Regions from separate parts of the Bradyrhizobium sp. 930_D9_N1_4 genome, predicted to be linked through region 1. Evidence: riboswitches for the same ligand, from Rfam matches in the RefSeq annotation. Region 1 holds a riboswitch; each other region holds the start of a gene.
The links. A riboswitch is a leader RNA that binds a small molecule or an ion and turns the genes downstream of it on or off. The one in region 1 is predicted to bind cobalamin.
Positions count from the first base shown of each region.

Region 1 (10,627 bases):
CTGCGGCCAGCACGGGAGAGGGCGGACGCAGTTCGATGCCGTCGACGCCAAGCCTGGCGCGCGCGAGCTGGCCGTAATAGGCGGTCGGATAACGTGCGGCGGCCTTGTAGCTCATGCGCGCGTCGGCGGTCGCGCCCATGGCTTCGGCGGCGCGGCCGCGCCAGTAGTTTGCGCGCGACAGCGCGATCGGATTGGCCGAGCCCTCGTCGATCGCGGCGAAATGCACCATCGCCGCCCTGGGATCGTCGAGATAGCGCAGCGCGATCCAGCCGCACATGAAGTGATAGTCGACGCGGTAGACTTCCTTGTCCGGCACCGCCGCATGGCGCACCACATCGTAGGCGGTTTTGGACTTGCCCTGGTCGAGCAGCTTGCGCGCCAGCAGGCGGCGCTCGCGCCACCAGGCGTCGGTGTCCTGCGCGGCCATCATGTCGGGTGCGGCGGCGAGGATGACCTCGGCAGCGTCGTCGATACGGTCGTTCTGGAGATGCCACTGCGCGCGGCACAACACGTAGCCGAGGTCGCGCCGTGCGTCGGTCGAGACGTCCTCGAGATAGTCCTTGGCCTTGCTGGCCTTGCCGGTAACGGCCGAGCAGGCCTTGACGATCGCCAGCGCATCCTCGCCGAGCCGTTTGGCGGCGCGCCTTGCGCCCGCGTAGTCCTTGGCGCCGAGGCGCTTGTCCATGCGCGCGCGATGGTCGTCGGAATTGAGGAGATCGCGGAACACCTCGTAGGAATCCTCCTCGCTGCGCTCGGACAATTCCTCCGTGCGCCAGGTCTCGCGGACGAGACGCGTGGCCCGGTCGCTGTCGCCCTCCGCGAGCAGCACGCGGGCAAGGGCGAACTTGCCCTTGGCGCTGGTCGGCCGGTCCATCGTGAATTTGTGCACGGTCGCGGCGTCGCTCTTCTCCTGCCACAGCCGGGCCTCGGCGCGGCGGCGGAGCAGGGCGCTGCTCGGCCAGTCCGGATTGGCGGCGAGGAAAGCTGCGTAGCGCTTGAAGCCCGCGGTGCTCTCGGAATGGCGCAGCATGAACCAGTCGGCGAGCTTCCGTCCGGCGGGATCGGCGATGCGGTCGCGGGCCGCGCTGGCGTCGTCGGTCTTGCCCTTGCGCGCGAGATCGATCGCGTCCTTCAGCGCGGCGAGGTCACCGGTGAGCGGCGGTGCCGCCGGCTTGGCCGAGGCCTCGTCGTCCGTCTTCGACTTGCGTTTGGCATCGGCATGCTTGCCGTGACGCGACTTCGCGGCGGCATGACGCTGCTTGCCGGCTTTGCTGCCGGCTTTGGCCTCATGCGTCTTCTTCGACGCGGACGATTTGTGACTGCTCTTCGCTGCCAGCTCAGTCGGGAGAAAGGCCAATGCGGCCACGGCAACGACACACGCGAGCGAGCGTAGGCACTGGTTCATTCGATGGTCCCCCTGCGAAACCACTACAAACCAAGGTCCGCGACGACATGCGGCTTGAGAATCAAGGACGACACCAAAACGATGCCATGACATCGTTTCGCATTCCTCACGCTCGTTCAACAATGCGGCAAAATACGGATGGGAACTGGGGAACTTCCGAAACAGCGGAAAAGTCAGGCCCTTTAACCTTTGTTAACGATCCGGGCTGGCGCGACAGTTGCGCGCGGTCTCGCACGCCGGCAGGCAGATTGCGCGTGTTCCCGCGGTCAAATCCGGTGTATTGAGGTTCCAACTCCTCCTTTCACCCTTTGCCCCCGCAGCCATGCCGCTTTTCAACCAGTCGATCCGGCGCAAGATCGTCGGCATCGCCCTCGGATTGATCGTCCTGATGCTCGTCACCTCGATCCTGTCGATGGTGATGTCGAGCCAGGTCGGCGTCCTCCTGGACGAGCTCACCAACCGCTACATCCCGGCTTACGGCAACCTTGCGCGTGCCAACATCCGCTCGCTGGAGCGGTCGGTGGCGCTGCGTCGCATGGTGATGATGAAGATGCAGGAAGCCCCTGACGAGGAGGCTTACGCTGCGCGGCTGAAAGAGTTCGAGGAGGCCGACCGCAGGATCGAGGAGGAGACCTCGGGGGCGCGCGAGCACATCAACGCGATCATTGACGATACCAGGACGCCGTCCGACAACGCCGCACTGGCGCGGATCGACACCCGCATCGAGACCGCCGTGTCCGAGCTGCGCCGTGGCATGAACGAGGCTCACGCGAGGCTGCTCAAGCAGATCGAGGGCAAGCAGATGGCGGAGGCGCGCGGCGCGCTCGAGCATCTCGACGCGCTGCGCGACCAATTCAACCAGAAGATCGATGCGATCCGTGCCGACATGCTCAAGCAGGTCTTCGCCTCGACATCGACAGTGATCAGCCGCCAGCATCAGGCGATCATCATCTCGGGGATCGTCACCATTCTTGCGGCGGTCGTCGGCTTCGTGTTCGCGCTGATGGTCAGTAGCGGCATCACCCGTCCGGTGCGGCTGCTGCTCGCCGGCGCGCGCGAGATCGAGGCGGGCCGGTTCGACAAGGCCATCACTGTTTCGACAAAGGACGAGATCGGCGAGCTCGCCGCCGCCTTCAACCGCATGACCGAGCAGCTCAGGCACAACGAGCGCATTCGCGAGACCTTTGGCCGCTATATCGATCCCAAGGTGGTGCAGGGGCTGATCGACCGGCCGGAGGTCGCCATCGACGGACAGCGCCGGGTGATGACGATCATGTTTTGCGACATGAGCGGCTTCACCTCGATGAGCGAGGGCATGACGCCGCGCGGCCTCGTCAAGGTGATGAACCACTATTTCACGGTGATGTCCGCGCCGGTCAGGGCGCACCGCGGCGTCATCGACAAATATATCGGCGACGCCATCATGGCCTATTGGGGTCCTCCCTTCATCGAGGAGGAAGAGCCGGCGCTGTTTGCCTGCTACGCCGCCATCGACATGGCCGACCAGGTGCCCGCGCTTCAGAAGCAATTGCCCGACCTGCTCGGCATCCGCGCCATGCCCGGTCCCTGCGACCTGCGGATCGGCATTGCCACCGGCGAGGTCCTGACCGGCAGCATCGGCTCCGAGCTGATGATGAGCTTCACCGTGATGGGCGACGCCGTGAACCTCGCCTCACGTCTGGAGCACGTCAACAAGGTCTACGGCACCCGCATCCTGATCGCGCAGGCCACGGCGGATGCGATCGGATCGAACCTGGAGCTGCGCGAGATCGATCGCCTGACGGTCGCCGGCCAGAGTGCACCGCAGGCCATCTTCGAAGTGATGAGCAAGGCGCACGGGCTCAGCGTCCCGCAGGAAAATCTGCGCTCGCATTACGCCGAAGGTCTCGCCGCCTATCGCGCGCAGCGCTTCGACGATGCGCGCGCCGCCTTCAATGCGGCGCTGGAAGCCGTCCCCGGCGACGGCCCCGCGCGCATGCTGCTCGGTCGCATCGCGCAGTTCGAGGCCAATCCGCCGGGCGCGGGTTGGGACGGCGCCTGGCGGCTGGAGCAGAAGTAGGTTGTCGCCGCGTCACCATTTGAACGACGCGGCCAGCTCGTAGCTGCGCGGCGCGCCCAGGATGACCTGGTCGGTGTAGCCAGGATCGCCCCAGGCCGCGTAGAGCTTGTTGGTCAGGTTCTTGACGCGGACGCTGATGCGGGTCTGGTCGACGCCCGGGAAGTAGGCTTTTGGAATGTCCACGAACGCGAACGCGTCGAAGATCGTATAGGCGTTCATCGTGACCAGATTGTCCTGGTAGTTGAAGCGGTCGCCGACGTGGCGGACGAGGCCGCCGATCTCCACCGGCAGCCTTGTGTCGAAGCGATAGGACGCGCCGGCATTGGCGATGAAGTTCGGGACGTTCGGCGGCGTCTTGCCCGAATAGGACTGGAAGTCGCCGCTGCCGTCGACATAGTTGAAGTCGATGAAGCGCGATTGCACGAAGGCGACGTTGCCCCACAGCTTCAGGCCAGCGACCGGGTTGACCGCGGCGGCGATCTCGACGCCTTTGGAGGCCATCTTGCCGGCGACGTTGAAGACGATGCCGCTCTCGGGCACGTAGACGTTCTTGCGCTCGATGTCGAAGGCCGAGAACGTGGCCTCCGCGCGCTTGTCGGCCGACTGCAGCTTGACGCCGGTCTCGTAGGTCCGCGACGTCGTCAGCAGCAGCGGCACCTGCGGGGCGAGGATGAAGATGTTGGCGACCGTCGGGTCCGCCGCCGTCGCATACTGGCTGTACAGCAGGACGCCCGGGGTGACCTCCCAGGTGTAGCCGATGCGACCGGTGATCGGATTGAACGTCTTCGAGAACGGATAGCCGCGATCGGTGCGCAGCACGCCGTCCGGCGAGTAGCGCGTGCGCGACAGCTCGATATCCTCGAACCGGATGCCGCCGATCAGCGCGAAGGTCGAGGTCAGCTTGAGCCTGTCCTCGAGCGACAGCGAGGCGGTGTTGAGATGGGTGTAGATCTTCTCGTCGCTGCGCGGGCCGTAGAGCCCACGGTCCGGATTAAGGAGATCGACGTAGTCCGAGGAGAACAGCGTATCCTGCGAGACGTTGAACTGCGAGCTGCTCGCCATGACGGTGGCGACGAAGCGGTTGTCCATGCCGCCGAGGTTGGAATTGACGGTGAGGTCGGTGATGTTGCCGTAGAGCCGCTGGGCGTGATCCAGCGCCAGGCGTTCGCGATAGATGCTCTGCGCGCCGGCGAAATTCCCGACGGTCTGGTCGAACGACGTGATCTCGTTGTTGAACCAGTGCCGATGGGCGTCATAGCCGTAGACCTGGCTCTTCAGCGAGATGCTGTTGGTGATGTCCCATTGAAAGCCGCTGCGCAGCCAGAGCTCGCTGGCGCCGCTGTGATTGTCGAGCACGTTGTAGTTTGTGGTCAGTGTGCGCGCGTCCACGGTGACCGGGACCCGCGTGCCGCCGCCGAGGTAGTAGTTGCTCCACTGGCCCGAGACGACGCCTGTTGTCGGGACGATGCCGGGCGCGTTCGCCGGCACCAGCGGCGTGCCCCAGTAGAAACGGTCCTTGTCCTGCTTGTATTCGGCCGCGCCCCAGATCTTCAGGCTGTCGCTGACGCGGTAGTTCAACTGGCCCGAGACGTTGCTCAGTTTCGAATAGGTGTCGTCGATGAAGCCCTGGTTGTTGAAATGGCTGATGTCGAAGCGGTAGTCGAGGCCATTGATCAGCGTGCTGCCGCCCGATCCGTAACCGGCGCGATAGCCGTTGAAGGAATCCCAGGAGGTGAAGGCCTCGTTGACGATTGGTCCGGTGTGCGGCGCCTTGTTCACGTAGTTGATCGCGCCGCCGGTGGCGCCGAGGCCCGCCACCAGGGAGTCCGGGCCCTTGATGATCTCGACCTGTTGCAGATTGGCGGTGTCCATCGGACGGCCGGTCATGGTGGACGGCCCGATCGGAATGCCGTTGTAGAGCGTGGTGAGCTGGTCGCCGGCAAAGCCGCGCATCGAGAAGATCGCCGGCGCGCCGGGCGCATCGCCGCCGGTCACGCCGACGGCGGCTTTGGCGACGTCGGTCGTCGTCCGGATGCCCAGATCCTGCATCCTCTGCTGGCCGATCACCTCGACGGTCGCCGGCGTTTCCCGTGCGGTGATCCCGAGCCGGGAGCCGACGTCGGTCACGGCGGCCGTGTTGAGCGGCGTTTGCACCGGGGCATTCGACACTTGGGTTGCCGGGGCAACGGGGACGGCGCGATTGCGTCCTGCGGCGCGGCGTGCCGTCCGCGACCTCTGACTGCCAGGGCTGACGGCGGGTGCCGGTCTTGGTGCGGCCGGTGAGACGATCACCGGTCCGACCTCCTGTGAGGCGCCGCGTGCGGCCGTCTGCGCCACCGCCACGGAAGACAGGGATGTCGAGAGCAGCAAGGCGAGCAGGGCGGGTCCGGTACGCCGGAGCTGGCCCGTTAGTCCCCGAGAGATGCCCGTACGAACACGCGAAGATTCCGGCGCAATGCCGGACCCGAAATGAAGATTTTGCACAACAACGCTCTGCGGCGACGCAAACAAACCGTCACCGCGGTTGCCTTAGCAGACTGCCTTCGCCCCTGGCGGCAGATGCACCGGCTACTCTTCCACACCGGGGCACCCCGCCCAATGCGTTCGCGCGTGACTCATGGCTGGCAGCAGGTTTCCTGGCTCGCGGGTCATCGCCTCCGACCACCTTCCCAGAGGCCCAAGCGGGGCTCCAGTGGTTCGTTTGGTCGTCGGCTATCCGCCTACAGTTGCGGGGGCAGCCGCGGAATTGCCCACCGACGTGGACGCACCGCATTCCCTTCGAAAGAGCCCTTGCGGGCACTACCGCTGACAAAACTGACATCCGGTTGGAGGCGCGTCAATATCCGCCCCGTGCGGCGGCACACCATTGTCGTCCAGTGTGTCTTTCCGAACAAAAACGATTCTACTCCATAACGATGTTCGCCGTGACCTATTTCGCGGGCTTAGGTTACGTGTCCTTGAGGCGTTTGATGGGGACACGCCGATGACAGAACTTGAGGACAGGCTGGAGCGGTTCGAGACGCTCACCGCCGAGTGCGAGCTGATTGCCAAGCTCGCCACCGACAGCACCAAGCGCGAGTTTTACCTGAAGCTTTCGGAGCAGTACCGCCAGCTCGCGCTGGACATGCGGCAGGCGATCGCGACAAGGGCTGCGGCCTGAGGCACCGCACCGGTCGTGGCACGACGCGCAGCATCCGCGTCGTTGCGAGACGCCGCGCGACTGCAATCCGTTCTTAATGATTGACGCGCATCCTTGTGCAGAGCGGAGAGTCGCGCATTGCAATTGCTGCATTGCGATTCCCGGCGATGGGAATGCCCGGGGCAAGGTTGCCATGCAACATTCCCCGCAGAAAATTGCTCTGCCGATGGTTGATATCCCATGCGCTTCCTTGCGGTCATCGTGTTTGCGCTTTTGACGGCGGCCTGCAACCCGGAGCCGGACATCACCGGCTCGACGCCGGTCTGTGCGATGCGCACCTACACCTCCTACAATCCCCGCGACCTGAACCAGTGCGTTGCCGCCTGCAAGGCGTGCGACCGTGGCAACACCGTCACCTGTTCCACGTCCTGCTCCCTCAAGGGCGCGCACTGAACTTCCGATCGGCGGCCGCCGGTGTCGTGGCACCGGAACGATTCACATGGGTTAATCATTGAAGGGGCGGGCAGGACGAGGAGTCCTATGGAATGGGTATGCTCGATCCCGGTCGGTTCCTGGTGTCATGCTCGCATTGCGAGGCGTGGCCGATGGCGGCCAACGTCAAGCGATCGAGCTGGTCGGCATCCCCGCACGAAGTCCGCTTCGTCTGCCCCCGTTGCCGCCACGAGGAGACCGCCATTGTTTCTGCTTCCGGACAGCTGATGCCGATCAAGCGCGTCGAAATCCCGCCGCGCGACGTCGCCGCGGCCTGGGCTCAGGCCCAGCGGCCAAGAGGCCGTGCGTAGCTCGGCCGTCTTAGGCGACAAGAGGCCGGGCGTAGCCTGGCCGTCTCAAGATTGAAGAGCATAGCGTCCGTCTCTGGGGTCAAAGAGCACGGGCGCGACGCGATCCATTTTTGGAACCCGGCCGGCCGCCAGACGTTTCCGCCCGACATCAATGCATCGAGGCCGTGCGAATGATCAGCGAACACTTCGACACCCGCACACGGATCAACATGAAGCTGGCGCTGGATCGGATCTGCCGCAATCGACCCAGCGGCGAGGACCATGGCTTCCGCAGATCGGTGGCCGAAAACATCATTCGCTGCGCGCTCACGGGCCGCACCGGCATCGGCCAGCTCGTCGACGCCGGCGAGCGGGTGATGATCAGGACTGGCGCGGAGCGCGAGCCGGCCTGATTGCACCAGCTCAATTCTCGGTGCGGTGCTTTGACCGTCATGCAACAGGCCGATTGACTCTCCGCTCGAACGACTCGTAAATTGGTTCCCGACGGTTCTCCCTCGGGAGATCAAAAGGGAACGTTGTGCAGGATTGTCCCAACGCCGGGATTTTCCCAATGCAGCGGCTGCCCCCGCAACTGTAAGCGGTGAATCTTTTCGTCATATGCCACTGGGAATCTCGGTCCTGGGAAGGCGACGTAGAGGTAACGACCCGCGAGCCAGGAGACCTGCCGTCAGCCGTGGTCACACGCGAAGATGTCGGTCGGGGAGTACAGACATTAGCTTCACCGGAGCAAGCAAGCGCTCCGTGGAACCTCGTTCGCTGTGACGTGCCACTGACGTCATACCGAGGTTACAATTGTGTCCCGTATTGTCTTTGCCGCCAGGCGCGTGAGCGCCGGTCTCTTCGTGTCTGTCTCCTTCTATTCGCTCGATCTCTCCATCGCCTTCGCGCAGCAATCGGCATCGCCCAATCTGCTGCCGCCCGTCGAGATCGCGCTCACCGAGCGGCCGGCCAAGCCGCAAGTTACGCGGCGCAAGCCTGACAAGCCCGAGCAGCGGCGTCTCGCGCGAGCGCCGAAACAAGAGGCGCCGCCGCCGACGCCTCCTGTTGCCGGAGTGTCCGCCGCCAATTTGTTTCCGACGGTCGTCGTCAGTCCCACGGGCGTCGTCACCCCGAGCAATCTGGTTGCGAACTCGGTGACAGTCCTGACCGCCAGAGACCTGGAGCGCGATCAGCGCCGGACCGCATCCGATGCACTGAGCGCCGTTCCCGGTCTCAACCTCGTCCAGACCGGCGGGCCGGGTGGACAGACGTCGATCTTCATGCGCGGAACGAACTCGAACCACACCAAGGTCCTGATCGACGGCATTGACGTCAGCGATTCCAGCAACCCGAACCGCTCGTTCGATTTCGGCCAGCTGCTCACCTCCGACATTCAGCAGATCGAAGTCCTGCGCGGTCCGCAGAGCGGTCTCTACGGCGCAGACGCGCTGGGTGGTGTGATCTCCATCGTGACGAAGAAGGGCGACGGTCCCGCGCGCGTGACCGGCTCGATCGAAGGCGGCTCGTTCGGGACACTCAACCAGACGGCAGGCCTGAGCGGTTCGCAGGACCATTTCAACTATGCCTTCAACGTCGCGCATTTCCACGCGAACGACGTGCCGGTGACGCCGGTCGAATTGCTGCCGCCGGGGCAGAAGGCGATCGGCAACAACTACGACAACATGACCTATTCGACGAAGCTTGGCGTCGATGTCAGCGAAAACCTGACGTTCAACGGTGTGGCGCGCTACACCGATGCCACCTTACGCTTCACTGGAGACACGTTCGATCCCGTGACATTTGCGAGCTTTCCCGCAGCCGCGCAAAGCACCCAGACGGTGCACCAGCTGTTCACGCGCGGGGAGGCGGTCTGGTCCGCTCTCGACGGCCGGATGAAGAGCTATTTCGGCGTCAACTACACCAATCACTGGAATTCCAGCATCTCGCCCGGCGACGCGATGCCAACCACCACCACCGGCGATCGCGTCAAATACGACTGGCACACCACGACCCGGCTCGCGCCCGACAACAACGTCATCATCGGCGCCGAGCACGAGACGGAGACGCTGCAAACGGCGACGGTCTCCGCGCAGAACGTCAACAAGGCCGGCTATATGGAGCTGCAGTCCCAGTTCCGGGAGCGCGTCTTCTTCACGGCCAACGTTCGGCAGGACGACAACGAGCGGTTCGGAGAGCATCCGACCTTTCGCCTGGCGTCCGCTGTGATCGCGCCGGTCACGGACACGAAGTTCAAGGGCAGCTACGGCACCGCGTTCAAGGCGCCGACGCTCAACCAGCTTTACGTCAGCTTTCCTGCTTTCTTCTTCTTCGCAAATCCGAACCTGAGACCCGAGGAAAGCGTCGGATACGACGCCGGGTTCGAGCAGCCCTTGTTTGGCAATCGTGTTCGCTTCGGGTCGACTTACTTCCGTAACAACATCACGGACCTGATCCAGAGCACATTCGATCCCCTGACATTCACGAGCACCAACACCAATATCGGCAAGGCGATCACGGAGGGCACGGAGAGCTTCGTCGCGGCCGCAATCACCGACCGGCTTCGTGTTCGTGCCGATTACACCTTTACCCGGGCCGTCGATGCGACGGCAGGACTGGAGCTGCTGAGGCGTCCGAAGGAGAAGTGGAGCGCAAACCTGATCTGGAATCCAATCGATCCGCTGACGCTCTCCGCAACCGTCTTGCACGTCGGCAGTTTCGTCGACGGAAACCGTGACTTCAGCATTCCACGTCTGCTGGCTCCGGCCTACACCGTCGTCAATCTGGCGGCCGAATATCTGGCCACCGACCAGATCAAGGTGTTTGGCCGGATCGATAATGTCGCCAACGTGCATTATCAGAATCCGACGGGCTTTCTGCAGCCGGGACTTGGCGTCTATGGCGGCATTCGCCTGGCGAACTACGACGTCAGATAGCGGGAAAGACAGAAGCCACATGACGACGGCCGATCCGCTCATGGACTTGCTTGCAAGCCAGCTTGCCGATGCCGAAGCCGGCTGGAGCGTCGGCTCGTTCGGGGCGATCGCCGAGTTCACGCGTGAGCCCGGCGAGGACCTCGACATGGAGCGGTCCCGCGAGCGGATCAGCATCGTGACGGAGAAGGGTGGGATACGCATCGTCTCCCATCCGGATCTGCACCTGATTGCATCGGAATCGCCGACCACTGAAAGCTGGAGCCATCGCGTCGCGCTGTGTCTGCCGCAACAGGCCGGCGCCATGAGCGG
Region 1 covers NZ_CP197236.1:4,159,254-4,169,880, reverse strand. The annotation lists gene AB7532_RS19620 (transglycosylase SLT domain-containing protein) at 1-1,405, opposite strand, end outside; gene AB7532_RS19615 (adenylate/guanylate cyclase domain-containing protein) at 1,728-3,464, shown strand; gene AB7532_RS19610 (TonB-dependent receptor) at 3,477-5,888, opposite strand; cobalamin riboswitch at 6,074-6,286, opposite strand; gene AB7532_RS19605 (hypothetical protein) at 6,448-6,624, shown strand; gene AB7532_RS19600 (hypothetical protein) at 6,844-7,056, shown strand; gene AB7532_RS19595 (hypothetical protein) at 7,149-7,406, shown strand; gene AB7532_RS19590 (hypothetical protein) at 7,577-7,798, shown strand; cobalamin riboswitch at 7,874-8,089, shown strand; gene AB7532_RS19585 (TonB-dependent receptor plug domain-containing protein) at 8,201-10,318, shown strand; gene AB7532_RS19580 (DUF6925 family protein) at 10,338-10,627, shown strand, end outside.

Region 2 (10,627 bases), 1.4 Mb from region 1:
CGAACTTCGTGTTGAGATACCCTTCGATGGCCTCGAGGCCGCCTTCGGAGCCGTAGCCGGAATCCTTGGTGCCGCCGAACGGCACTTCCGGCAACGCGAGGCCGTGATGGTTGATCGAGACCATGCCGCTCTCGATGTCGGCCCCGATCGCCTGCATCGTCTTGGTCGAGGTGGTGTAGGCGTAGGCCGCAAGCCCATAAGGCAGACGGTTGGCCTCGGCCACCACCTCGTCATAGCTGCGGAACGACGTGATCGGCGCCAGCGGTCCGAACGGCTCCTCGTTCATGATGCGGGCGTCGCGCGGCACGTCGGTGATCACGGTCGGCTCGAAGAAGAAGCCTTCATTGCCGATGCGCTTGCCGCCGGCCTGCACCTTGGCGCCGCGCTGCACGGCGTCGGAGACCAGACCTTCCATGGCGTCGACGCGGCGTGGGTTCGCCAGCGGACCCATGCGGGTGTCCTTGTCGAGACCGCTGCCGACCTTGAGGCTCTTGGCCGCCGCGACGAACTTCTCGACGAACGGCTGGTAGACGCTTTCATGCACCAGGAAACGCGTCGGCGACACGCAGACCTGACCGGCGTTGCGGAACTTGTTGGTCGACAAAATCTTGGCGGCGTTGTCGAGGTCAGCATCCGCGAACACGATCGCCGGCGCATGGCCGCCGAGCTCCATGGTGACGCGCTTCATGTGCAGGCCCGCGAGCGCGGCCAGATGCTTGCCGACCGCAGTCGAGCCCGTGAAGCTGATCTTGCGGATGATCGGGTGCGGAATGAGATATTCCGACACGTCCGACGGCACGCCGAACACCAGTTGGACGACGCCGGCCGGAATGCCCGCGTCAGCATAGGCACGCACCAGCTCCATGCAGCTCGCAGGCGTTTCTTCCGGACCCTTGACGATGATCGAGCAGCCGGCGGCAAGCGCGGCCGAGATCTTGCGCACGGCCTGGTTGATCGGGAAATTCCAGGGTGTGAACGCCGCGACCGGGCCGACCGGCTCCTTGATCACGAGCTGGGTCACGTTACCCATCCTGGGCGGCACGATGCGGCCATAGGCGCGGCGGGCTTCCTCGGCGAACCAGTCGATCAGATCGCCGGCCAGCATGGTCTCGCCCTGCGCTTCCACCACCGGCTTGCCCTGCTCCATGGTCATCACCGGCGCGATCTCGGCGGCGCGCGAGCGGATGATGTCGGCGGCCTTGCGCATCAGCTTGTAGCGGTCGAACGGCGAGGTCTTGCGCCAGACCTCAAAACCGGCCTTGGCGGCCTCCAGCGCACGGTCGAGGTCCGCGCGCGCGGCGTGCGGGGTCTTGCCGATCGGCTGGCCGGTGGCGGGATTGAGGATGTCCTCCGACTTGCCGGACGTGCCGTCGGTCCACTCGCCGGCAATGAACATTTGAACTTTCGGGTACATCCCTGGTGTCTCCTCACATGATTTCGTCACGGGCAGGACTGCCGCCCGCCGCCTCATAAGTGGGCGCAGAGCTACACCGAAAGGCGGTCGCCGAAAAGGGATCAATGATGCCGCAGCAGTGCACCGCTGATCTTCCGGCCGCCACGATCACGGGGATGTTGGTATTGGCCGTCGGCAGCCTTCGCATGGTCGCCTCTACATTGAGCGTGAGATCAATGACAATCCTCGCGAGCAGTCGAACGATCTGGCTCAAGCAGCCGTCGCTGCGAAAGAGTTCGTGGAGTCCTCCTCCGGCGGCACAAACGCGTCGTCCGACAGGCTGCGCGGAAAACCGCGGAAGCGCGTTTGTTAGAACCGATCGAGATTGGGGCCGTTTGCGTTGAAACTCGCAATCGCAGGCCAGATATGACCTGCACTCAGCCCATCGCATCCGGACCGATCATCGATCACCATGCCCTTCTTCCGACTCAACGACGACCATGTTCTCCCTGACGATCTCGGGGACTTCGACCCCGAGACCGTGCCGCGCGCCCTCGCCGCGTTCGGCGGCCACATGGTCACGAAGGGCATGGAGCTGGCGATGCACACGCATCGCAAGGACGAGTTGGTCCTGACCCTGCGCGGCATCGTCAGGCTGGAGGCCGGACACGGCGTCTGGATCGTACCGCCACGCTGTGCGGTGTGGATTCCCGGCCATGTCCCGCACAGCGTGAGCGTCGCCGGCGATGTCGAGATGTGTTGCCTGTTCGTCGAACCGGGCGCGGCCCAGACGCTGCCGCGGCAATGCTGCGCGATGTCGATCTCGCCCCTGCTGGCCAGCCTCCTGTTGCACGCCACCCACATGCCCGTGATGTACGATATCGACGGCGCCGACGGCAGGATCGCGACGGTATTGCTCGACCAGCTCTCGGTCGCACCCGTCGAGGATCTGCGCTTTCCCATGCCGGCCGATGTCCGGCTGCGCAGGATCGCAAGTGCGATGATGGAAAATCCCTCCGATCGCGCGACCATCGACGATTGGGGCCGTCGCATCGCCGTTGCGCCGCGCACCCTCACCCGCATCCTGCAACGCGAGACCGGCATGAGCTTCGGCCGCTGGCGCCAGCAGCTCCACATCCTGATCGCGCTACAGCGCCTCGATCAGGGCTCTTCCGTGCAAGCCGTCGCGCTCGATCTCGGTTATGAGGGCGCGAGCGCCTTCGTCACCATGTTCCGCAAGGCGCTGGGCAAGCCGCCGGCGCGATATCTCGCCGAGCGCCGCATCGCCGCACAGTGACCGGAAATCGCAATCGATTGTCGCGTCCGCGGAATGCGGACGGAGAAGCGATTTCGTAAGCAGGCTCGAAAGCACGGCCTCGGGAGCGCATGTTGATCCCGGCCATGGCAACGAACTCACGACCAAGTCTTGATCATCTGGGAGCAACGCCTTGAACGAGTCCGGCCAAGCCCTGCAAACGTCCGAACCAACGCATGCTCCGCAAGGCAAAGTCACACGAATGTTGCTGCGATGGCTGATGCGCCCTGCGCGTGTCGCCGCCGTCGAGACACTCTCGCCGCACCTTCGGCTCATCGAGCTTGAAGGCGATGCCCTCAAGGACGTTGCGTGGACCGCCGGCCAGAAGATTCAGGTCGCGATGGGCGCGGGCCTGAGTGCACGCACCTACACGCCGATGTCGTGGGACACGCGCAAAGGCAGCACGCGACTGCTCGCCTTCTCGCATGGCGACGGCCCCGGCAGCCGCTGGGTGAGGGGTTTGCGCGAAGGCGACACCTGCCAGTTCTTCGGTCCACGCCGATCCCTCGATCTCGCGGGCTTCGAGGCGCCTGTCGTCGTGTTCGGCGACGAGACCTCGTTCGGCCTTGCTGCAGCTCTCCGCGGCAATTTGCAGGCCGGTGGTGCCCTCCACGTGTACGAAGCCACCGATGTCGAGGAGTCACAGCACGCGCTGAATGCCGTCAACCTCGGACAGGTGCGATTGATGGCGCGCAGCGCCAACGATGCCCATCTCGCGACCATCGAAGCGGAATTGCTGCGCCTTGCTGCAAACGGAGCGCGGCTTGTTCTGACAGGCAAAGCATCCTCGATCCAGCGTATCAGCCGCGCGTTGAAAGCTGCCGGCGTTGCGTCATCGCGGATCAAGGCAAAAGCGTATTGGGCGCCGGGCAAGACCGGACTCGATTAAGCCTCGTCAGGACAAGGTGTCGCGCTCACATCTGCAAGCGATCACACCAGGCTCGACTTGCCGCGGCTCAGCACTTCGCCCGCGCCCTTGTCGCCGACGATCTTGCCCTGCTCGTACACCACCCGCCCCCGCGCGATGGTGGTGACCGGCCAGCCCGTGACGTCAAAGCCCTCCCACGGCGTATAATCCGCGCCGTGATGCAGATCGGCCTGCTGAATCGTCCTGCTCAGCTTCGGATCCCACAGCGCGATATCTGCGTCGAAGCCGATTCCGATCGAGCCCTTGCGCGGATAGAGGCCGTAGATGCGCGCATGGTTGGTGGCGGTCAGCTCGACGAATTTCTGCAAGCTGATGCGTCCTTTCGAGACGCCTTCCGAGAACAGGATCGGCAGCCGCGTCTCGACGCCGGGGATGCCGTTCGGCACCCAGCGGAACGAGGTACGGGAGTTCGGCGTCAGCTTGCCTTTGGGATCGTCGTAACGGAACGGACAGTGGTCGGACGAGAAGGTCTGGAACACGCCTGTCGTGATGCCCTCCCAGATCGCCTGCTGGCTCTCGGCATCGCGCGGCGGCGGCGAGCAGACATATTTCGCGCCCGTGATGTCCATGTTCAGGCCCTTCATGTCGTCGGCAGTCAGCGTGATATATTGCGGGCAGGTCTCGGCGTGCACCGGCAAGCCGCGCTGCTGCGCCCAGCGCACCTGCTCCATCGCCTCGCGCCCGGAGACGTGCACGATCATGATGGGAACGCCGATCACCTCGGCATGGCTGATGGCGCGATGCGTTGCCTCGCGCTCGACCGCCTGCGGCCGCGAGACGCCGTGATAATAGGGCGCGATGTGGCCTTCGCGCTCGAGCTTGGTGGTGAGGAAGCGGATGGCGTCATAGCCCTCGCAATGAACCATCACCAGCGCTTCCTCGCGGCGTGCGACGTCGAATACTTCGAGCAGTTGCTTGTCGCTGAGCACGAGGTCGTCATAGGTCATGAACACCTTGAACGAGGTGTAGCCGTCCTTGACGAGGGCCGGCAACTCCTGTCCGAGCACGACCGCGGTCGGGTCGGAGATGATGAGGTGGAAGGCGGTGTCGATGTAGCACTCGCCCTCCGCGAGCTTGCGGTAGTTCTCGACGCAGGTGCGCAGCGAGGTGCCCTTCTCCTGGAGCGCGAAGGGCAGCACCATGGTGTTGCCGCCGGCCGCGGCCGAGCGCGTCGCCGAGGCAAAATCATCTGCCATCACCACGTCGGGGCCGGAGGCCTGCGAGATATGGACGTGGCTGTCAATCCCGCCCGGCAGCGCCAGCAGCCCCGTCGCGTCGATCTCGCGCGCCGCGCCCTCGATGCGATCGGCAATGCTGACGATGCGGCCGTCGCGAATGCCGATATCGGCGCGAAACTGGTCACTGGCCGTCACGATGGTGCCGCCGCGAATGGCGAGATCGAGCTGCGTCACAGGGGTCTCCATGCTTGACCACCCATGTTTGGAAAATTTGCCTCTCTCCGCAAGCCTCCCCGATATGCGTTTCGGCGTCCCCGCCCCGGCTCAATCGCACGGACCGTCAGAGAGACAGGCGAAGCCGTCGCCACCCGATGACAATTCCCGTGACGGAGAACACCAGCCCGAGCGTGCAGAGTCCGACGACGAGGCTATCGCGTAGTGTCGGATGGTCCATGAGGATTGGAAAGTCCAGCGTGTGCAGCGCGCTGTAGAACCATCGATAGGCCCGCCGCGAGGCATCGAGCCTTTGCAACACGCTGCCGTCGGCGCCGTCGAGGTCGAACCAGAGGTCGCCGCAGCGGGAGCGGTAGACGGGCGCACCCAACACGGTGGACCGCGCGGGATAGTCGTCATGATCGGCGAGAGCGGATGGTCGGCCGCAGTCCGTGGCAAGGCGCGCCGTCAGGTTCTGAACATCGCGCGTGCCCAAAAATCCCGCTGGCCCGTCGCGGGACGCATCCCCTGCCGTGATCAATGTCTGGGAACCGAGAGCGACCCGATCGCGTCGGTAGACATTGCCGTCGAAGGCGAACCACTCGATCTCCCGGGCCGATGGCGATATCGATTGGCGATCACGCCATGGGGCCGTCGCCCAATCCGGCGCCGCATTCACCACGCCGGCCTCGGCGGCGGTCAACTGCCCGCGCGAAAACAGCCGGCCGTGATCCATCGACAGCCAGCCGCTGAAAATCCAGGTCAGCACGAAGACGGTTGCGACAAGACCGATGACGTGATGCAGCGCATGCCAGCCGCGATAGGGCGTTGCCACCCCACGCCCTCGCATTTTGATCCGCAAGATCCCAAGCGTCGCCCCCAGCAAGGCGGCAATCGAGGCCAGCAGCGACAGCGTCCAGACGACGCGATCCCACAGTGCCCAATTGCTCCTCAGAACCGTCGGATAGATCCAGTGCAAGACGCTGCCGGCGAGGTTCCAGCCGCGTTCGCTTCGCGTGGTATCCAGAACGACCTCACCGGTGCGTGACGAGACATAAACCTCCGTCCCGGCCGCATCGCCAAGCGCGACGCGAAACAAGGGGCGATGGCGATCAAACCCGTTCGGCACGCTCCATTGGTCATAATCCGAACGCGCGATGATCGCGGCTCGCGCAGCGTCGAGGCCGCGCTGACGGCTGTGCTCCCGCGCGATCGCGAGTGCGACGTCGGCAGACGTCACCGACGTGTCCTGTCCGTCGAAGGCGCGGACCGCGCCGACCCGCGATGGCCCTGACACGGTATAGACCAGTCCGTCACCGCGCTGGACCAGACGAACGCGCGTTGCGTCCGCGATCCCGCTCGCCCGCACGGCGTCAGCAACCGTGATCTTCGCCTCGGCAAGAGAGACCGGGGAAAGCCCCGCAAAACGCTCAGCTTCCGTCAATGACGGAAACGGAACGAAGTGCATCACGATCCCGGTCGCGAACCACATCGCGAACAGCAGGCAGAACGCGATCCCGAGCCAGCGGTGCAGCAGGACGATCGCGCCCATCATATCGTCAGCTTCCTACCATTTGAACGCGGCCGATAGCTCGTAGGTGCGGGGCGCGCCGAGCAGGATCTGATCGGGATAAAACGGATCGCCCCAGATGGCATAGCGCTTGTCGGCGATGTTGCGCACCCGGAAGGTCAGGCGGGCTTGGTCGACCGCATTGAATACCGTCCTGGGGATATCGACGAAGGCATAGACGTCGGCGACGGTGTAGGCCTTCATCGTCACGACATTGGCGTCGGTGTTGTAGCGGTCGCCGACATGGCGGCCGGTGATGCCGAGCTCCACCGGCCAGGGCGTGAAGAACCGGTAGGACGCACCGGCATTGGCGACGATGCGCGGTACGTTCGGCGGCGTGTTGCCGGAGAACGAGCCGCCGGCGAAATTGTAATCGGCATAGCGCGCATCGACATAGGCGATGTTGCCCCACAGCCGCAGCGGCTCGATCGGGCGGACCGACGCGGCAAGCTCGACGCCCTTGGACTCCTGCCGCCCTGCAATGTTGAGCGTCTGGCCGCCGGCTGCCGCATAGACGTTCTTGCGCACGATGTCGTAGGCCGAGAACGACCACTCCGCCCGATTGCCCCAGAACAGATGCTTGACGCCGGTCTCGTAGGTGCGCGCGGTGGTCAGGTCCAGGTTCTGGGTCGGACCAAGCAGGAAGATGTTGTTGGCCGCGACGTCCGCACCGGTCGCATACTGGCTGAAGAAGGTCAGGCCGGGCACGGCTTCCCAGGTGTAGCCGATGCGGCCCGTCACCGGTGCCCAGTCCTTGGTGTACGGAAAGCCGGCCTTTTCCAGTCCATTCTTATCGGTCGAATTGCGATCGAGGCCGATATGCTCGACGCGCAAACCACCGATCAGCGAAAAGCTGCGCGTCAGCCTCAACCGGTCCTCGAACGACAGCGCCTCGTTGTCGATGCGCGCAGTCTGCTGCTGCGTCGTGAGCAGGCCGTAGAATCCGCGATTGGGATCGACCAGCGAAACGGAGTCACCGGGGAAGTTCGCAGCACCGGGCCTGACGAAGTCGAGATAGCTCGACGACAGCGTGGTGACCAGGCGATTGTCGAAGCCGGCGATGTTCGCGTCCCAGATCAAATCGGTGATGTTGCCGACGAGGCGCTGGCTGTGCGCAACATAGAAGCGCTCGCGATCCACCAGGTTCGTACCGGAATTGAACGCCTCGACTTCGTTGTTGAACCAGGTGCGCTCGGCGCCATAGCCATAGGCCTGGCTCTTCAGCGTCAGGTCAGGCGCCAGCTTCAGCTCGAAGCCGCCGCGCAGCCACACTTCCTGGGCAACGTTGCGATTGTCGAGGACGTTGTAGTTGGTGTTGAAGGTGCGGTCGTCGATGGTGACGGCACCGAGATTGGTTCCGTTGTAGTTCGAGACGTAATTGCCGGAGACGATGCCCGTGGTCGCATGCGAGCCGCTGAAGGCGACCGGCACCAGCGGCGCGCCCCAATAAGCCTTGGAGCGGTCTTCGCGGTACTCGATCGCGCCCCAGATCTTGAGACTGTCGGAGATGCGGTAGTTGAGCTGGCCGGAGACATCCAGCGTCTTGGTATTGGTGTCGTCGGCAAAGCCGTTCAGCGAGGACCGGCTGATGTCGAAGCGGTAATCGAGCCCCTGCACATTGGTGCTGCCGCCCGAGCCGTAATGGGCGCGGAACGAATTCAGCGAGTCCCAGGAAAAATCGGCCTCGTTCCTGATGGCTCCGGTATGCGGCGCCTTGGTGACGAAATTGATCGCGCCGCCGGCAGCACCCTCGCCCGACATCAGCGAAGCCGGACCCTTCAGAAACTCAACGGCTTCGAGATTGGCGGTGTCCGTGATCCGCGAGGTCATGTTCTGCGGTCCGATCTTGATGCCGTTATACAGCGTGTTGATCTGGCTGTTGGTGAAGCCGCGCATCGAGAACGTCGCGGGCTCGGCCGGATTGTCGCCGGAGGTGACGCCGACCGCGCCGGCCGCAACCTCGGACACGGTGCGATAGCCCTGCTCGCGCATGGTCTCGGCCGAGATCACCTCGACTGTCGCGGGTGTCTCCCGCACGGTCAGGCCGAGGCGCGAGGCGCTTTCGGCAACCGCATTGCTGTTCAGCGGCGTCGCCGCTTGCGTCTGCACTGAGGTGCCGGGCACGGCAGGCTTCGGCGCTGCCACCGCAGTCGCGGACCTGCGCGATGACGCACGGCGGGCGTTCTGCGCCTCCCGGCCGGCTGGCTTCGCCTGCTTGCGGGACTGGGCGGGTGACACTTCGACAGGCGGCAGGGCATCGCGGGCCTGCTGCGCGAAGGCAGCAGGCATGTCGGCCGCAACAAATGACGTGAGTGCGGCGGACGCGAGCAGGAATTTTCGCGGTCGTACAATACGAATGGAAGACACGGTCTTGGACCTCGGTATGACGTCAGTGGCACGTCACAGCGAACCAAGGTCCCATCTTCGGCTTATCGCGCCTCCGATGACACCAAATGTCTGTACTCCCCGACCGACATCTTCGCGTGTGACCACGGCTGACGGCAGGTCTCCTGGCTCGCGGGTCGTGACCTTGCGTCGCCTTCCCGGGACCGAGATACCCAGTGGCTCGTGACGCAAGATTCGCCGCTTACAGTTGCGGGGGCAGCCGCGGCATTGGGGACAACGTCCTCGCACCGCATTCCCTTTTCATCCCCTCGCGAGGAAACCGTCCAAACCATCTAGGATTACGATCAGGACAGAGTCAATGTGCAAGCTGCGGCGTTATGGCCACAACAACCAACTTCCTTGGAGATGAGCATGGAAGGCGAGACCTTCCTCTGGCTGGTACGGCATGCGCCCGTCGACGGCGTCAAAGGGACCATCCACGCCGCCGACGCGCCGGCCGATCTCGGCGATCGCGTGCATCTGGAGGCATTGCGCAAGCGCGTGCCGCGAGAGGCTGCGAGTTATGCCAGCCCGTCGCGGCGCACGTTCGAGACGGCGCGAGCGCTGGGGCTCGAACCCGAATTGGTGCCCGAATTCAGCGAGCAAAACTTCGGCGACTGGACCGGCCGGAAGCATGACGAGCTCGCCGCGACCGGTGGCGAGGCCTATGCGCGATTCTGGAGTGATCCGGCACACGGGCGGCCGCCGGGCGGCGAGAGCTTTGAGGACCAGGTTGCCCGCGTGCGGATGGGTCTGTCGCGGATCGGCGCCGGCTCCGCAACGCTGGTCGTGCATTCCGGCACCATCCGCGCCGCGCTCTGCATCGCGCTGGATCTCACGCCGCAAGCCGCCCTGCGCTTCGTGATCGATCCATTGTCGCTGACCCGGGTCGACCGGCTCGCGAACGGCTGGCGCGTCGTCTCGGTCAATCAGCGGATCAGCTAGCTCTGTCGGGCACGTTGGCCTGCGCAAAGGTCGCCATGCCGTTGTGAAGGCTGCACGCGAGCCTCACCAGCGGCAGCGCGATGGCGGCGCCGGATCCCTCGCCAAGCCTGAGATCGAGGCTGATCAGCGGCTGCACGTTCAAAGCACGCAGCACCAGGCGATGCCCCTGCTCCGCCGATTGATGCGACGGCAACAGGAACGGCTGGCACGACGGATTGAGCCGCGCGGCCGCAAGTGCCGCCACCGACACGATGAAGCCGTCGATCAATACCGGAATGCGGCGCTGCGCGGCCGCAATGATGGCGCCGCAGATCGCCGCAATCTCGAGACCGCCGACGGCGCACAGGATGTTTTCGGGCGCAGCGCCCGCAACGCCATGCCGCGCAATCGCGGCATCGATCACGCGCGCCTTGTGCGCGCGGCCGGCCGCATCGACACCGGTGCCGCTGCCCGCGATCTCCTCGGCGCTGAGGCCAAGCAGGCTTGCCGCAACGGCCGCCGACGTCGTGGTGTTGCCGATGCCCATCTCGCCGAAGATCAGCAGATCAGGCTTGCCAGCTTCGGCGCGCACAACCGCGCGCTGGCCGGATTCGAACGCAAATGCCAGTTCCGCCGGCGTGAGCGCCGCTTCGACGCTGAAATCGCGCGTCCCGCCGCGCGGCTTGTCGGTGACGACGCCTGTCATCGCCTCCGACGCCAG
Region 2 covers NZ_CP197236.1:2,726,119-2,736,745, reverse strand. The annotation lists gene AB7532_RS12550 (NAD-dependent succinate-semialdehyde dehydrogenase) at 1-1,414, opposite strand, end outside; gene AB7532_RS12545 (hypothetical protein) at 1,428-1,667, opposite strand; gene AB7532_RS12540 (AraC family transcriptional regulator) at 1,866-2,690, shown strand; gene AB7532_RS12535 (siderophore-interacting protein) at 2,929-3,597, shown strand; gene hydA (dihydropyrimidinase) at 3,639-5,060, opposite strand; gene AB7532_RS12525 (PepSY domain-containing protein) at 5,155-6,582, opposite strand; gene AB7532_RS12520 (TonB-dependent receptor) at 6,595-8,964, opposite strand; cobalamin riboswitch at 9,081-9,282, opposite strand; gene AB7532_RS12515 (histidine phosphatase family protein) at 9,355-9,927, shown strand; gene cobT (nicotinate-nucleotide--dimethylbenzimidazole phosphoribosyltransferase) at 9,920-10,627, opposite strand, start outside.
Region 2: it holds a riboswitch for cobalamin, as region 1 does, so the genes downstream of both, AB7532_RS12520 (TonB-dependent receptor) here and AB7532_RS19585 (TonB-dependent receptor plug domain-containing protein) in region 1, are expected to answer to the same signal.

Region 3 (10,627 bases), 1.4 Mb from region 1:
AAGAGATTTCCCGCGTGGTCCGCGCGCGCGCGGCCAATCCGGCCTGGATCGCCGGCATGATGCGCCACGGCTTTCGCGGCGCGGCCGAGATCACCGCCACGCTGGAGCACATGGCCGCGTTCGCGCATCTGGCGAACGCCGTGCCGCCGCATCTGTTCGATCTCTATTACGATGCGACGCTCGGAAATGACGACGTTCGCGCCTTCATGGGACGCGATAACCCGGCGGCTCTCGCCGCGATGGAGACGTGCTTCACACGCCTGCACGAGGCCTCGCTCTGGCGAACGCGTCGCAATTCGATCGCGGCTGCGCTGCGGGAGGAGTCATGAGCGCATCTCTGGTCAAGGGCTGGTGTCCCGGTGCGCTGCGCCCGATGCAATCGGGCGACGGGCTCGTGGTTCGCGTCCGCCCGTTCGGCGGCCGTCTTGATGCCGCACAGGTCGCCGGCCTTGCCGAACTCGCCGAACGCTACGGCAACGGTCTGATCGATGTGACCAGCCGCGCCAACCTCCAGATCAGGGGCGTGAGCGAACAGGGCCATCGCCGGCTGCTCGATGGACTTGCGTTGCTGCGGCTGCTCGACCCCGACTCCGATATCGAAGCCCGACGCAACATTCTGGTGACGCCGTTCTGGAATCCCAATGACGAGACGCAAGCGCTTGCGGCGGAGCTTGAGGAAGCACTAGCCGACAGCGCGCTCGATCTCCCCACCAAATTCGGCTTTGCCATCGACGACGGCAAGTCGCGTGTGCTCGCCGGCGATTCCGCCGATGTCCGCATTGAGCGAGATCGCGGCGGCCGGCTCCTGGTGCGGGCCGACGGCGCAAGGCTCGGTCGCTCCGTTGCGCGCGGAGAGGTCGTGAGCACCGCGCTCGCACTCGCAGACTGGTTCATGGCATCTGGCGGCGCCAAGGATGGGCGGGGGCGCATGGCGGCCCATATCACAGCCGGTGCCGCATTGCCCGACGGATTGCGCGACGAGACCGAGCCTGCGCCCGTGATGGCGGCGTCGCGGCCCGGGCATTATCCGCATGGCGCCCTGGTCGGCGTCGCGTTCGGCCAGATGCTGCATACGACGCTGCATCAATTCTCCGGCTGCGGTCATGCGCTGCGCATGACGCCATGGCGGATGGTGCTCAGCGAGGGCAAACGCGAGATGCCGACTGGAGCGGGGCTCATCACCGAGCCCTACGATCCGGCGCTGCGCGTCATTGCCTGCAGCGGCGCGCCGCGCTGCCGCGAGGCGCATGCCGACACCCGCGCGCTGGCGGCAGCGCTCGCGCCGCGCATCGCCCTCGACACGCGGCTTCATGTGTCCGGTTGCGCCAAAGGCTGCGCCCGGTCTGGTGCATCCTCCGTGACACTGGTTGCGACCAGCATGGGCTTCGACCTCGTCCGCGGCGGCTCGACCCGCGACGAGCCGGCCCTGCGCGGACTGAACGGTGCCGACATCGTCAGCGATCCCTCCATCCTGGTCGGAGGACACTGATGCCGCACGCTTACGAGACCGATGGCGCTGCGATCTACCGGCAGTCCTTTGCGACCATCCGGGCCGAGGCTGATCTTGTGCGCTTTTCGCCGGACGAGGAGCAGGTGGTGGTGCGGATGATCCACGCCGCCGGCATGGTGGGGCTGGAGGCGCATATCCGTTTCACTGAGGGCATGGTGACCGCCGCGCGCGCAGCGTTGCAGAAGGGCGCGCCGATCCTGTGCGATGCCCGCATGGTCTCCGAAGGCATTACGCGCGCGAGATTGCCTGCGGCCAACGCCGTGATCTGCACGCTCGGCGACGAAACGGTTCCCGCGCTGGCGCAATCCATGCGCAACACGCGCTCGGCGGCCGCGCTGGAGCTGTGGCGGCCGCATCTCGATGGTGCGATCGTCGCGATCGGCAATGCGCCGACCGCGCTGTTTCACCTCCTCAACATGCTGGAGGACCAAAGCTGTCCCCGGCCAGCGGCGATCATCGGCTGTCCCGTCGGTTTCGTCGGCGCTGCCGAATCCAAGGCCGCGTTGATGGCCGATGCGCCGGTGCCGGCGTTGACGGTCGAGGGCCGCCTCGGCGGCTCCGCGATTACGGTCGCCGCCGTGAACGCGCTGGCGAGCCGGAGCGAGTAGCCATGGGACGCATCATCTGCTGCGGTCTCGGCCCCGGCGATCCCGATCTCATGAGCGTGCGCGCGGATCGCACGGTCCGCGGCGCGAAGCACGTGGCTTTTTTCCGCAAGAAGGGCCGGCCCGGCCAGGCGCGGCGCATCGTCGAGGGCATGCTGGCCGCCGACGTCACCGAATACGCCATGGAATATCCCGTGACGACGGAGATTGCCTTCGACAGCGCCGAGTACGTGCAGCTGCTCGCCGGCTTTCATGACGAGTGGGCCGAGCGGCTGGCGCGGCTGGCGCGTGCGGTCGACGTCGTCGTGCTCTGCGAGGGCGATCCCTATTTCTACGGCTCGTTCATGCATCTGCACACGCGCCTGCAAGGCCGCGTCGAGATCGAGGTGATCGCGGGCATTCCCGGCATGGTCGGCTGCTGGAACGGGGTCGGCCAGCCGATCGCACTCGGCGACGACGTGACGACGGTGCTGATGGGCACGCTTCCCGAAGCCGAGCTCGAACGGCACATGCGCGATTCCGATGCGCTCGTGATCATGAAGACCGGCCGCAACCTCGCAAAGGTGCGCCGCGCGCTCGCCTCTGCCGGCCGGCTTGACGACGCCTGGCTGGTCGAGCGCGGCACGATGCCGGGCGAGCGCGTAGCGCGGCTGGCCGAGATCGATGGCGCCGATTGTCCTTACTTTGCGATCGTGCTCGTACACGGCAAGGGACGGCTTCCGGACGCCGCCGAATGACGGGCACGCTGACCATCGCGGGCCTCGGGCCCGGCAACGATGCGCTGGTGACGCCCGAGGTCTCCGCTGCGCTTGCGTCCGCGACCGATATTTTGGGTTATGCGCCCTATGTCGCGCGCGTGCCGCCGCGCGCCGGGCTCACGCTGCATCCGTCGGACAATCGCGAAGAGTTGCAGCGCGCGAGCCAGGCCTTGCGGCTTGCGGCGGAGGGCGGGCAGGTCGTCGTCGTTTCGTCCGGAGATCCCGGCGTGTTCGCGATGGCCTCGGCCGTGTTCGAGGCGCTCGAACAGGCGCCGCAATATCAGGAGCTGCCGATCCGCGTGCTGCCGGGCATCACCGCGATGCTGGCGGCGGCTGCGCGCGCAGGCGCACCGCTCGGCCATGACTTCTGCGCGATCAATCTCTCGGACAATCTCAAGCCCTGGGCCGTGATCGAAAAGCGCCTGCGTCTCGCCGCCGAGGCCGACTTTTCGATTGCGATGTACAATCCCCGTTCGGCAAGCCGGCCGGAAGGGTTTGGCCGCACACTTGCCGTGTTGAAAGAGGCCGGCTGCGGCGAGCGGCTCGTGATCTTCGCGCGCGCGGTCAGTGCCGATGACGAGACAATCGAGACCGTCACGCTGAACGAGGCGACTCCCGAGATGGCTGACATGCGCACGCTTGTCATCGTCGGCAATTCGCAGACGCGCCGCGTTGGCCGCTGGGTCTATGCGCCGAGGCGGGTCGAATGACCGAGCCACTGCATGATCTCGGCCATACTCTCGACCCGCAACCGTTCGGGCAGTTGCGGTCGCGAGATCATGATGACGGGCAGGCCGAGCATGCGTGCGGCGTCGATCTTGGCGCGCGCGCCGTCGCCGCCGGAGTTGCGCGCGACGATGCAGGTGATGCCGCGCCCGCGCAGCATTTCCAGCTCGCCCTCGATCGTGAACGGCCCGCGCGACACGATCATGTCGGCGGTGAAGGGCAGGGGCGCCTCCGGCGGATCGACGAAACGCAGCGTGTAGGCATGCTCAGGCCTGGTCGCGAATGGCGCGATGTGCTGGCGGCCGATCGCGAGAAAAATGTTCGTCGGCGGCTCGGGGAGCACGGCAGCCGCCGCGTTGACATCAGCGACTTTGATCCAGTTGTCTCCGGGCACTCTGGTCCATGGCAAGCGTTCGAGCGCAATGAGCGGCGTACCGGTCTCCGCGCACGCTTCGACCGCGTTGCCGCTCATCTCGGCCGCGAAAGGATGCGTCGCGTCGATCACATGCGTGATGTTTTCACGTCGGATGTAGTCGGCAAGCCCGCGCACGCCACCAAAGCCGCCGATACGGATCGGCAGCGGCTGATCGGCGGGCGTACGGGTGCGGCCGCCATAGGAATAGACAGCGTCGATGCGTGCGCGCGCGATCTCCGCCGCAAGCTGGCTCGCATCGGCAATTCCGCCCAGAATAAGGGCGCGCATTATGGCTGATCCCTGGCTGACCATCATCGGTATCGGCGAAGATGGCCTTGCCGGGCTGTCGGAAGCAAGCCGAAAGGCGCTCGACGCCGCCGAAACCGTCTTTGGCGGTGAACGGCATCTCGCGCTCGCCGGCGTGACTGGGCGTGGCCGTCCGTGGCCGGTGCCGTTCGACGCAGAGGTCGTGCTGAGCCGCCGCGGCCGGCTGACGGCAGTGCTCGCCTCCGGCGATCCGTTCTGGCACGGAGCCGGCGCTGGCCTCGCCGAGAAGCTCGACGCGGGCGAGTGGATCGCGCATTCGGCGCCGTCGACATTTTCGCTTGCTGCCGCGCGGTTGGGCTGGCGCCTGGAAAATGTTGCTTGTCTCGGCCTGCACGCCGCGCCGTTCGAGCGTCTCGTGCCGCATCTGGCAAATGGTGCACGCATCATTTGCCTCGTGCGCGACGCGAAGGCGGCCGGTGATCTCGCGGCATGGCTGAGCGGGCGCGGGTGGGGCGCGTCGGCGTTCCGGACTCTCGCCGCGCTAGGCGGGCCGCGGGAAAGTATCGCGGAGCATCGCGCAGACAATTTTGCGGGCGATCGCGCTGGAAACCTGATCGCCATCGCGATCGAGGCGAAGGGTGGGCAGGGTATCTCCCGCAGCTCCGGCCTGTCGGACGATCTCTTCATCCACGACGGCCAGATCACCAAGCGGCCGGTGCGGGCGCTTGCGCTCTCGGCGCTGGCGCCGCGGGCCGGCGAGCGGCTTTGGGATATCGGCTCCGGCTCCGGCTCGATCTCGGTCGAGTGGGCACTGTGCGGTGGGTCCGCAATCGCTGTCGAGGCGCGTGAGGATCGCGCCGCGAACATTCGCAACAACGCCGCGGCGTTTGGATTGGCGCATCGGATTATCGCTGTTACAGGGCAGGCGCCGGAATCGCTCACCGGGCTGGACGCGCCGGATGCCGTCTTCATCGGCGGTGGTCTCGACAGCGCAATGTTCGATGCGATCTGGTCGCGGTTGGTGCCGGGTGCGCGGCTGGTTGCGCATTCGGTAACGCTGGAGACAGAGGCGCTGCTCGGCGAGCTGCATCAGCGCCATGGCGGCGACCTGATGCGGGTCGAGATCGCACATGCCGCCCCGCTTGGCCGCTACAGGTCATGGGAGGCCGCGCGGCCGGTTGTGCAATGGAGTGCGGTCCGATGAAGGTCGCCGGGCTCGGATTCAAGAAGGATGTCACACTAGCTTCGCTGCGCGAGGCGCTATTGGCGGTCGGCGGCCCCGCGGGCCTTGCAGCGGTGGCGACCGTCAGCGACAAGGCTGATGCAGAAGTGCTGAAGCAACTCGCGCGAGAATGCGGTGTGCCGATCAAGGCTGTTTCCGCCGACATCCTGGCCGGCATCGATACGCCGACGCAATCAGAGCGCGTCGCGGAGAAATTCGGCACCGGATCAGTCGCCGAAGCTGCTGCGCTCGCTGCCGCTGGTCCCCACGCACGATTGATCGCGACGCGCGCGGTCTCGCAGGATCGCACCGCGACCGCCGCGATCGCGGAGGGAGACGGCGCATGACGGTGCATTTCATCGGTGCCGGACCGGGCGCACCCGATTTGCTGACGTTGCGCGGGCGCGACCTGATCGCGACCTGTCCGGTCTGCCTCTATGCCGGTTCGCTTGTTCCTGCGGGCGTGCTGGCGCATTGCCCGCCCGGCGCGCGCATCGTCAACACGGCGCCGCTGTCGCTCGACGAGATCGTCGCGGAGATCGTCGCTGCGCATGCAGACGGCAAGGATGTCGCGCGGCTGCATTCCGGCGACCTCGCGATCTGGTCGGCGATGGGCGAGCAGCTCCGCCGCCTGCGGGCGCTCGGCATTCCCACCACGGTCACGCCGGGCGTTCCCTCTTTCTCGGCGGCTGCGGCCGCGCTGGAAGCCGAACTCACATTGCCCGGCCTTGCCCAGTCCGTGGTGCTGACACGCACGCCGGGCCGCGCCAGTGCGATGCCCGAAGGCGAGACGCTCGCCGCTTTCGCAGCCACCGGCGCGGTGCTCGCGATCCATCTCTCGATCCATCTGCTCGACAAGGTCGTCGCCGAGCTGACGCCGCATTATGGCGAAAGCTGCCCGGTCGCCATCGTCTGGCGCGCGAGCTGGCCGGATCAGCGCATCGTCCGTGCTACACTCGCAACGCTCGATGCGGCCGTGGGTGTCGAGATGGAGCGCACCGCAATCATCCTGGTCGGCAAGACGCTGGGGACAGCGGATTTCGACGAGAGCCGCCTCTACGCTGCCGACTACGACCGCCGCTATCGGCCCGTCGGCGCCGAGCCGCGCTTTCCGGAGGCGTCTTGATGGCGGCAGGCCTCGTCATCTCCGCACCTGCTTCGGGCGTCGGCAAGACCACGCTGACGCTGGCGCTGGCGCGCGCCTGGCGCAATCGCGGATTGAACGTGCAGTGCTTCAAGAGCGGGCCCGACTATATCGATCCTGCGTTCCATGCCGCTGCCACGGGGCGCGCGTCCGTCAATCTCGAAAGCTGGGCGATGGACCGCGAGGCGATCGCTCATCTCGTCAGCCGCGGTGCGGATGCCGATGTCGTGCTCGCGGAAGGGTCGATGGGCCTGTTCGACGGTGTCGCCGCGCGCGGTGTCTCCGGCACCGGCGCGACCGCTGACATCGCGGAGATGCTGGGCTGGCCGGTGGTGCTGGTGATCGACCCGTCCGGACAGGCGCAGACGGCAGCCGCAATCGCCGCAGGCCTTCGCGACTATCGTCCCGGCGTGCGCCTTGCGGGCGTCGTGCTCAACCGCGTCGCCAGTCCCCGCCATGAAGATCTCGTGCGCCGTGCCCTCAACGATGCCGGCATCGCGGTGTTCGGCGCGCTGCCGCGCCATGCCGAGATCAGCCTGCCGAAGCGGCATCTTGGCCTCGTGCAGGCCGAGGAGCAGGCGGAGATCGGAAAACTGATCGACGAGGCTGCGCGCTTCGTCGCCGAGCATGTCGACCTCGATGCGGTGCTGCGATCGGCCGCCAACTGGTCGCCGCAACCCGCCGCGAACGGCCTCAACGTGACGCCGCCCGGGCAGCGCATTGCACTCGCGCGCGATGCGGCTTTCTCCTTCGTCTATCCTCATATGCTGGAAGCCTGGCGCGCCGCGGGCGCCGAAATCTCGACGTTTTCGCCGCTCGCCGATGAAAGCCCCGATACCGGCGCCGATGTATGCTGGTTGCCCGGCGGCTATCCCGAGCTTCATGCCGGGACGATCGCGGCCAATGCGCGCTTTCGCAACGCTTTGCGGGCCTTCGCCGAGACGCGGCCGGTGCACGGCGAATGCGGAGGCTATATGGTGCTGGGAACTGCTTTGACTGATGCCGACGGCGTCAGCCACGAGATGACGGGCCTGCTCGGCCTGGAGACCAGCTTTGCCAAGCGCCGCATGCATCTGGGCTATCGTCTTGCCACGCTCGCCGCCCCCATGCCGGGCCATCGGGCGGGCGCGCGCCTGCGTGGCCACGAATTCCACTACTCGACCATCCTTGCCCAGCCGGACACGCCGCTGGCGGTCGTGCACGATGCAACGGGCGCGGTCATTGCCGAAACCGGCTCGCGCCGCGGCCACGCCACCGGCACGTTCTTCCATCTGATTGCGGAGGACCGGTGAGCGGTCTTGTCACCTTTATCTCGGCCGGCCCCGGCGACCCCGAGCTTCTCACGCTCAAGGGCGCCGCGCGGCTGCGCGAGGCCGACGTCGTGCTTTATGACGATCTCGCCTCCGGCGCGATCCTCGACCTCGCCCGGCCCGGCGCCAATCTCGTCGCGGTGGGGAAGCGGGCAGGTCGGGCCTCGACCAAGCAGCACCATGTCAACCGCCTGCTGGTCGACTATGCCGCAACAGGCGTGCGCGTGGTGCGTTTGAAGTCCGGTGATGCCGGAATCTTCGGCCGGCTCGAGGAGGAACTCGAGACGCTGCGTGAAGCCGGCATCGGCTACGAGATCATTCCCGGCGTCACCTCGGCCTGCGTCGCCGCCGCGCAAGCCGGCATTCCCCTGACCCGGCGCCATACCTCGCGCCGGGTGCAGTTCGTGACCGGGGCCGACGTCACCGGCGAGCTGCCGCAGAATCTGAACTGGGCGGCGCTGGCCGATCCGGAAGCGACGACCGTGGTCTATATGGGCCGGCGCACCTTTCCGGCGCTTGTCGCAAAATTGATCGAGCATGGTCTCGCGCCAACGACCCCAGCGCTGTTCGCGGAATCCCTTGGGCGCGACGACGAGCGCCTGCTCCGCACCACGATTGCCGAATTGGCCGAGCAGCTTGCACGGGGCGGGGCGGCCTCGACCGCTGCCGTGATCCTGTTCGGCGCGCTGGCAGGGGATTATCCGTCATGACGGTCCCGCCCGCCTTTCGGCCCTTGACGCCCGGCTGGCGAAAGGGGCACACAGGAGAGGCATGGTGCTTGAGGCGGCTTAAAACCGCTGGAGCATAATCGGGAATGGGGGTGGGCGGACCTGCGCCGCCCAAAACCCCAGCCGCCCCCGCGACTGTAAGCGGTGAGGGACTTCGATCAGCCACTGGGCCGCAAGGCCCGGGAAGGCCGGAGAACCCAGTGAACCGCGAGCCAGGAGACCGGCCCTGCACGTTTTGAGGCCAAGGCCGTCGGTGGGACGGCAGGAAGGATCTGAGCCATGCATATCGAACCCGGACTCGTGTCGGACGCCAAGCTCGTCTTGAGTTACGCAACAGGCATCGCCGTGGGCGGCGTTGCGCTGAAGCTTGCGGTCGAGACCGTGCGCGAGCAGGGCATCACGTCGTTTGCGGCGCGCACGCTCGCCACCACGGGCCTCGTCTTCATCTTCTTCGAGATCCTGCCGCACTTCCCGGTCGGCGTGTCGGAGGTTCACTTCATCCTCGGCTCGACGCTGTTCCTGCTGTTCGGCGCGGCACCGGCCGCTTTCGGTCTGGCATTCGGGCTGCTGTTCCAGGGCATCTTCTTCGAGCCGCCCGATCTGCCGCAATTCGGCATGAACGTCACCACGCTGCTGGTGCCGCTGTTTGCGATTCAGGCGATCTCCACGCGGATCATTCCGCGCGCCACCGCCTACGTTGATTTGCAGTACCGCCAGGCGCTGGCGCTTTCGACCACGTATCAGGCCGGTGTCATCGCCTGGGTGGCGTTCTGGGCGATCTACGGCGCCGGCTTTGGCGCGACGAATCTCGTCAATATCGCGACCTTCGCGGCCTCCTATGCGCTGGTCATCGTGATCGAGCCGTTGGCCGATCTCGCCGTGCTGGCGCTGGCGAAGTCGCTGCGTGGTGTTACCGCGCCCGGCCTCGTCACGCCGCGCCTGCACAACGCGGCCTGAAGAGACAAGGGGCGGCCGTCATGGTCGCCCCGCACACACGATGCTCACGCTCTCCCTGATAGGCATCGGTTGCGGCGATCCCGGGCAGCTCACGCGCGCCGCCATTCAAGCCATCAACGCGGCCGATCTCGTCCTGATCCCGCGCAAGGGCACGGCAAAATCCGATCTCGCCGATCTCAGGCGGACGATTTGCGCGGACGTCCTCGCCAACGACAAGACACGCATTGCCGAATTCGATCTGCCCGTGCGCGACGCCGGCGAGACGGATTACCGCAAGGGCGTGGACGATTGGCACGATGCCGTGGCAGCAAGCTGGTCGCGGACGATCGCAGATCATCTCGCAAATCATTTCGAAGGTGACGGCAAGGTCGCGCTGCTGATCTGGGGCGATCCTTCGCTCTATGATTCCTCGCTGCGCATTGCGCGGCGGCTCAATCCCCTGCCTGACATCGAAGTCATTCCCGGCATCACCTCGATCCAGGCGCTGTGTGCGGCGCATGCGTTGCCGCTCAACGACATCGGCGAGCCCTTTTTGGTCACAACGGGACGCCGCCTGCGTGAGGGCGGCTGGCCGGCCGGCGTCGATACCGTTGTAGTGATGCTCGACGGCGGCACGGCGTTTCAGTCGCTCGATCCGGAGGGCTTGCAGATCTGGTGGGGCGCCTATCTCGGTATGCCCGATCAGATCATCCTATCCGGCGCGCTGGCCGAAACCGGTCCGCGCATCGTGGCTACGCGGCAAGAAGCGCGCGAGCGGCATGGCTGGATCATGGACAGCTACATTCTCAAGCGCAGGCCGTAAGCGAGGCAGCATGCTCCCCGAATGGGTCACCCAGAAATGTCCCGACATTTCCGCGCATCATCGCGACGCCGCCGTCGCGCGGCAGACGCAACTGACAAAACCGGCCGGCGCGCTCGGGCGGCTCGAGCAGCTCGCGATCGAACTCGCGGGCCTGCAAGCAACCGAGCAGCCACGTGCCGCGCG
Region 3 covers NZ_CP197236.1:2,715,320-2,725,946, forward strand. The annotation lists gene cobN (cobaltochelatase subunit CobN) at 1-329, shown strand, start outside; gene cobG (precorrin-3B synthase) at 326-1,489, shown strand; gene AB7532_RS12455 (precorrin-8X methylmutase) at 1,489-2,118, shown strand; gene AB7532_RS12460 (precorrin-2 C(20)-methyltransferase) at 2,121-2,852, shown strand; gene cobJ (precorrin-3B C(17)-methyltransferase) at 2,849-3,583, shown strand; gene AB7532_RS12470 (cobalt-precorrin-6A reductase) at 3,559-4,305, opposite strand; gene cbiT (precorrin-6Y C5,15-methyltransferase (decarboxylating) subunit CbiT) at 4,304-5,485, shown strand; gene AB7532_RS12480 (cobalamin biosynthesis protein) at 5,482-5,850, shown strand; gene cobM (precorrin-4 C(11)-methyltransferase) at 5,847-6,629, shown strand; gene AB7532_RS12490 (cobyrinate a,c-diamide synthase) at 6,629-7,939, shown strand; gene cobA (uroporphyrinogen-III C-methyltransferase) at 7,936-8,667, shown strand; cobalamin riboswitch at 8,713-8,928, shown strand; gene AB7532_RS12500 (energy-coupling factor ABC transporter permease) at 8,965-9,642, shown strand; gene cobF (precorrin-6A synthase (deacetylating)) at 9,683-10,444, shown strand; gene cobT (nicotinate-nucleotide--dimethylbenzimidazole phosphoribosyltransferase) at 10,455-10,627, shown strand, end outside.
Region 3: it holds a riboswitch for cobalamin, as region 1 does, so the genes downstream of both, AB7532_RS12500 (energy-coupling factor ABC transporter permease) here and AB7532_RS19585 (TonB-dependent receptor plug domain-containing protein) in region 1, are expected to answer to the same signal.